DNA from 2 places in the Nitrobacter winogradskyi Nb-255 genome. Region 2 is predicted to be linked to the other one. Evidence: riboswitches for the same ligand, from Rfam matches in the RefSeq annotation. Region 2 holds a riboswitch; the other holds the start of a gene.
What was found. Region 2 has a riboswitch for cobalamin ahead of metE (5-methyltetrahydropteroyltriglutamate--homocysteine S-methyltransferase). Riboswitches for the same ligand answer to the same signal wherever they lie in the genome.
Positions count from the first base shown of each region.

Region 1: another riboswitch for cobalamin. It lies ahead of NWI_RS11570 (TonB-dependent receptor plug domain-containing protein); the one in region 2 lies ahead of metE (5-methyltetrahydropteroyltriglutamate--homocysteine S-methyltransferase).

Region 1 covers NC_007406.1:2,410,475-2,413,880, forward strand. Annotated here, with positions in the region: gene NWI_RS11560 (outer membrane beta-barrel protein) at 1-210, opposite strand, end outside; gene rpe (ribulose-phosphate 3-epimerase) at 429-1,130, shown strand; cobalamin riboswitch at 1,324-1,535, shown strand; gene NWI_RS11570 (TonB-dependent receptor plug domain-containing protein) at 1,647-3,406, shown strand, end outside.
Region 2 covers NC_007406.1:3,122,160-3,125,565, forward strand. Annotated here, with positions in the region: gene NWI_RS15010 (ribonucleoside-diphosphate reductase subunit alpha) at 1-177, opposite strand, end outside; cobalamin riboswitch at 291-512, opposite strand; gene NWI_RS15015 (epoxyqueuosine reductase QueH) at 712-1,380, shown strand; cobalamin riboswitch at 1,420-1,625, shown strand; gene metE (5-methyltetrahydropteroyltriglutamate--homocysteine S-methyltransferase) at 1,735-3,406, shown strand, end outside.

The DNA of each region.
Region 1 (3,406 bases), 710 kb from region 2:
TAGCGTGTAGCCATCGGTCTTCATGCCCGCGGCCAACGCCGTGTCGGCGGCGACGAACAGGCTGCCGCCGCCCTGACCGATCGCCAGCAGCGGATTGGTGTCGAATCCGCCGCGCAGCCGGAACGAAGCCGTGAAATCGTTTTCGGCGCAGGCGTGGGAGCCGGCAAGGCCGAGGCAGCCGGCGAGTAGAAATACTTTCGGTATATGCATACGGCCCCGTATTACTTCGAAACAAGGACCGAATACTTGTTGTGTATGGTTATCGGATCATGAAAATCAGCGCCGACTGCGCAATGATGCGGATGCGGCGAACCCAAGACTACCGCTCATAAAGACGACCGCCGAAAACACGACCGCGCATTGCTCCGGGGCGCGGCTCATGTTACGCGGGGCTCTCTCAAGCTCCGCTGATATTTCCGGAAACGTTCATGTCCCAGACTTTTGCGCCGCGTCCTCTCGTCATCGCACCGTCGATCCTGGCCTCGGACTTCTCGAAGCTTGGCGATGAGGTTCGCGCCGTCGATCAGGGGGGGGCCGAGTGGATCCACCTCGACGTGATGGACGGCCATTTCGTGCCGAACATCTCCTATGGGCCCGATGTCATCAAGGCGATGCGTCCGCACAGCAAGAAGATCTTCGATGCCCATTTGATGATCTCGCCATGCGATCCGTACCTCGAAGCCTTCGCCAAGGCAGGTTGCGACCACATCACGGTTCACGTCGAAGCGGGACCGCACCTGCATCGCTCGCTGCAAGCCATTCGCAACCTCGGCAAGAAGGCGGGGGTCACGCTCAATCCCGGAACGCCATTGTCCACCGTCGAATACGTGCTCGACATGGTCGACCTGGTGCTGGTGATGTCGGTCAACCCCGGTTTCGGAGGCCAGAAGTTCATCTCCTCTGCGGTCGACAAGATTCGGGATTTGCGCGCGATGATCGGGGGACGGCCGATCGACATCGAGGTCGACGGCGGGGTCGGACCCGACGTCGCGGGTGATCTGGCCGCCGCCGGCGCCAACGCCTTCGTGGCGGGCTCCGCGGTGTTCAAGGGCGGCACGATGGAATCCTACAAGGCCAACATGGACGCGATCCGCAATGCCGCCGCCGCGGCGCGCGGCGAAATAGTCTGACGCAAGCGCGGTCGCCAACCGCCTACAGTTCTGTCAGGCCGCACGCGTTTTCTTCACGCGAACCGGTATCCATCCTCGGGCCAAGCCCGAGGACATGCTTCGCTCGAAAGCGCTCCTGCTGCGGATATGCAACGCCACGGGGAAAAGCCGGAACTCGATCGCCCCGTCGATTGACATCGACTTTGTTCCCCCCCAAACAGATCGGCGACGGTTCTCCCTTGGGAGATCAAAAGGGAACGTGGTGCGGGATCATCCTAACACCGGGATCATTCCAACGCCACGGCTGCCCCCGCAACTGTAAGCGGCGAATCTGCGTCACACGCCACTGGGACATCTCGGCCCCGGGAAGGCGACGTCAGGTAACGACCCGCGAGCCAGGAGACCTGCCGTCAACCCGTGGTCACACGCGAAGATGTCAGTCGGGGACTACAGACATCCGCTTCATCGGCGCCGCGCAGGCTCCTGTGAAACCTCGTTCGCTGTGACGTGCCACCGACGTCCAGCCGAGGTTTTCTTATGTCCGCCGCCTTCGTGTCCGGAGCTTATCGCAGAAGCCTGCTTGCTTCCGCCCTCCTCGCCTCGCTGGGATCGATCGGCCTGAATACGCCCACAAGCGCGCAGCAATCCGCCTCTCCCAACCTGCTGCCTCCGATCCGGATCGCGCCACCCCCGGATCGAGCGATGGCGCCCGCACACCGCACGACTTCGCGATCACGCCGTGTCGTCCGCCCCGCTCCCCGGCAAACTCCTGTCGCTGAGACTCATGTTCCGGGCACGATGGGTTCGACCGTAGTCAGCCCCACGGGAGTGGTGACGCCCGCGGGCCAGCTGGCCAGCTCCATCACCGTCGTCACCGAGCAGGATATCCAGACCCAGCAACACCGCAGCGTTCCGGATATCCTCAGGACGGCTCCCGGCCTGAATGTGGTGCAAGCCGGCGGACCTGGCGCCCAGACCTCGATCTTCATGCGAGGCACGAACGCCAACCACACCAAGGTGATGCTCGACGGAATCGACATCGGCGATCCCGCCAACTCGAATGGCGCGTTCGACTATGCGCACCTTCTCACGGCGGACATCCAGCAGATGGAAATCCTCCGGGGCCCGCAGAGCGGACTCTACGGCTCCGACGCGATCGGCGGCGTCATCTCCATCATCACGAAAAAGGGCGAAGGTCCGGCGCGGGTCACCGGCTCACTCGAGTCCGGCTCGTTCAAAACCTTCAACCAGACGCTCGGACTGAGCGGCGCCGAACGGAACTTCAACTACGCGGTCAACGTCGCCCATCTCCATGCCGGAGACGTTCCGGTCACGCCGCCCGAGCTTCTGCCGCCGGGGCGGCAGGCGATCGGCAACAACTATGACAACATGACTTACTCGACCAAGCTCGGAGTCGATCTCAATGAGTATCTGACCGTCAATTCGGTGGTCCGCTATACCGACTCGACGCTGCTGTTCACGGGCGACGGCGGATTTCCAAGCACTCCCAACGCCAGCCAGAGCACGCACGCCGTCCAGCAACTCTTCAACCGTCAGGAGGCCGTGTGGTCGCTGTTCGACGGACGCGTCCAGAGCTTCTTCGGTCTCAATTTCACGAACAGCAGAGCCTATGACGTGGGTCCGGGCGACCCGGCCGCGACGATCACCACGGGAGAACGCCTCAAATTCGACTGGCGCACCGTGACCGAGATTACGCGAGACAACCATCTGATCGTCGGCGCCGAGCATCAGACCGATCGCATGGACACCGCCGATTTTGCCGCCAGGAACGGCAACAAGGCAGGTTTCGTGCAGTTGCAATCGGCTTTCGCGGACCGCTTTTTCCTGGTGGCCAATGTCCGCCAGGATTCCAACGACCTGTTCGGCGGCCGCATGACTTACCGGATTGCGCCGGCGGTCATTGTTCCCGTTACCGAAACCAAGCTGAAAGCAAGCTACGGCACGGGATTCAAGGCGCCCTCGCTGAGCCAGTTGTTCCGGGATTATCCGACCTTCAATTTCTTCGCCAATCCCAACCTGCAACCGGAAGACAGCCGGGGCTTCGACGCCGGTTTCGAGCAACCTTTGTTCAACGACCGCGTGCGTTTCGGCTCGACCTACTTCCGAAACGACATCACCAACCTGATCGACTACAATTCCACGTTCACCTCACTGGTGAACGTGAACAGCGCGACGACCGAGGGCACCGAGACTTTCGTCGCGGCGCAGATCACCGAACGTTTCGGAATCCGCGCGGATTACACCTTCATCCGCGCCGTCAATGCCGCCACCGGCAT
Region 2 (3,406 bases):
GACCGCCAGAAACGCCTTGGTGAGCGCGACCGCGATCTTGGCGGAATCGAACGGCGACACCGAGCCGTTGCGCCGGATGACTTGACAGGCCGGTTCGCTCGACGGCGCCGTGGCCGCGGCAGACAGGGACGGACGCACGATACGCGCAGCAGGTACAGTTTCAGTTGCAGCAGACATCGCTCACCCCGGTCTGGTTGCGAGCCGGGGTCTAGCCGGGACGCGCGCAGAAAAACGCCGCGATGAGGTCGCGATTCCTGCCGTGCGGCCCGCCGGGACACCCCGCCCAGGGACATTCTTTTTTTGCCACGGCAGGTCTACTGACTTGCGGGTCCAGGCATCGGTCCGGTCTTCCCAGAGCCTTGCAGCCCCAGTGACACTCAAGTGGACTTCGGCTCGCCGCTTACAGTTGCGGGGGCAGCGCCGGCCTTGCCCGGATCACGGACCGAGACGCACCGGCTTCCCTCTTAGCTCTCGGTGTTGCGACTCGAGAGACCTTGGCCACTATATTTAGTAGCTACAGCACATTCGGAGTCAATGAATCGTTTTCGAATCCGGACGCCAATGCTCGCAATCCACAAGCGAGGCCGGATACAGCCCGGACGAAATTTCCACCAATCGATTGACCGGCCCTTGACGCTCCGGCTGTTCAGACCATTATCCCGGCGGACAGGCTGCGGCGTTGTTCCCGCGCCTCAACCGTTGAGCCTGACCGTGACCGAATTCGTCCGACCGAATCTGACGCCCCCGAACGGACAGAAGAAAGTGCTTCTGCACTCCTGTTGCGCGCCGTGCTCCGGCGAGGTGATGGAGGCGATGCTGGCGTCGGGGATCGATTACACGATCTTCTTCTACAATCCGAACATCCATCCCCTCAAAGAATATCTGCTGCGCAAGGACGAGAACGTCCGCTTCGCGGAGAAGCATGGCGTGCCGTTCGTCGACGCCGATTACGACAAGGACAACTGGTTCGCCCGCGCCAGGGGGATGGAGTGGGAGCCCGAGCGCGGAGCGCGCTGCACCATGTGCTTCGACATGCGATTCGAACGCACCGCGCTCTATGCGCATGAGCATGGTTTTCCGGTGATGACGTCCTGCCTCGGCATCTCCCGATGGAAGAACATGGCGCAGATCAACGACTGCGGTCATCGCGCGGCCGGACGTTATCCCGGTGTGTCATATTGGGACTTCAACTGGCGCAAGGGCGGCGGCGCGCAGCGGATGATCGAGATCAGCAAGCGCGAGCAATTCTATCAGCAGGAATATTGCGGCTGCGTCTATTCGTTGCGCGACACCAATCAACACCGCCGGAATCATGGCCGGGCACCTATCGTGATCGGGACGCAATTCTACCGGCAAGGCGAGGAACCGGACGCGACATAAGATTCGTCCGTGCCGGTTGACGGCCCGTGGACGCTGGCCCATAGGATGGGGGGTCGAGGTTCTCCGGGACGATTCACGCCCGGAGCTAAGAGGGAAGCCGGTGTGTCTTCGGATAAAGCCGGCGCTGCCCCCGCAACTGTAAGCGGTGAGCCGTGGTCCATCATGCCACTGGGTGTTGTCCCGGGAAGGCCGGACCAAAGCTGAGACCCGCGAGCCAGGAGACCTGCCCCGGCAACATAGTCGTCCTCGGGCGGGGTGTCCCGGTGGTGCGCTTGCGGTCTCGATGGCGGCGCGCCGCCAGGATTCCCATGCCGCGTCGCTAAGGCCCAGCCCCCAACACATGGGGTAAAGCCAGTGTCTGTTTCCTCTCCTCTTCCCGTGGCTACGCTCGGCACGCCGCGCATCGGTCCGCGCCGCGAACTGAAAACCGCGCTCGAAAGCTACTGGTCCGGCAAGTCCGACGAATCCGCATTGCTTGAAGCGGCGGCCGGATTGCGCGCCGCGAACTGGGCGCGCCAGAAATCGCTCGGCGTCACCGTCATCCCGTCGAACGATTTCACCTTCTATGATCATGTGCTCGACACCAGCGTCATGGTCGGCGCGATCCCGGACATCTACGGATGGAAAAGCGGACCCGTGCCGCTCGCGACCTATTTCGCGATGGCGCGAGGCGCCCAGGGCGGGAATGACGATGCGGCCTGCGCGCATGGTCATCAGGGCGACGGTCACGCTCATGGCGCGCCGGCGCAGGAAATGACCAAGTGGTTCGACACCAACTACCACTACATGGTCCCTGAATTCACCAGCGGCCAACGGTTTCAGCTCTCTTCGCTCAAGGCCATCGATGAATATCGCGAGGCCAAGGCGCTCGGCTACCAGACCCGGCCGGTGCTGCTCGGTCCCGTCACCTATCTGAAACTCGGCAAGAGCAAGGACGCGAATCTCGATCCGCTGTCGCTGCTTCCTGACTTGCTTCCGGTCTATATCGATGTGCTCAAACGCCTTGCGGCGGAGGGCGCCGAGTGGGTGCAGATCGACGAGCCCTGTCTCGTTCTCGATCTCGACGACGCGACCCGCAAGGTGTTGCGCGCGGCTTATGAACAGCTCGCGGACGCGCTGCCGAAGCTGAAGGTCATGCTGACCACTTATTTCGGCGGGCTCGGCGACAACCTGGATGCCGCATTGTCGCTGCCGGTCACGGGACTTCACATCGATCTCGCTCGCGCGCCGGACCAGCTCGAGGCGGTAGCGGCAAAGGCGCCGCACGATCTGATCCTGTCGCTCGGCGTGATCGACGGCCGCAATATCTGGCGCGCCAATCTTCCCGCGTTGCTCGACCGCCTGGAGCCCGTCGTCTCCGAACGCGGCGCCGATCGTGTGCAGATCGCGCCCTCCTGCTCGCTTCTGCACGTGCCGATCGACGTATCGCTGGAAACCGATCTCGACGCGGAGTTGAAGAGCTGGCTCGCCTTCTCGGTGCAGAAGATGGGTGAGCTTGCGACGCTCGGCGAGGCGCTCGCCAAGGGCCGCGCCTCGGTCGCCGACGCCCTGAAAGCATCGGCGGACGCGGCCGCTGCGCGCAAGGCGTCGCCGAAGGTTCACGACGCCAAGGTCGAGGGCCGGATCGCGGCCGTCACCTCCGACATGGCGCGGCGCAAGAGCGCGTTCGCAGAGCGCGCGAAATTGCAACGCGAGCGCTTCGGGCTGCCGCCGTTCCCGACCACCACGATCGGTTCATTCCCGCAGACCGCCGAGGTTCGAAAGGCGCGCTCGGCCCACGCCAAGGGGACGCTGAGCGACACCGACTACGAGAAATTCCTGCAGGAGGAGACGGCGCGAACCATCCGCTGGCAGGAGGACATCGGCCTCGACGTGCTGGTGCATGGCGAGTTCGAGCGGAACGACATGGTGCAGTATTTCGGCGAGCAGCTGTCCGGATTCGCGTTCACCCGGCACGGCTGGGTGCAGAGCTACGGCTCGCGCTGCGTCCGCCCGCCGGTCCTGTTCGGCGACGTGTCCCGGCCCA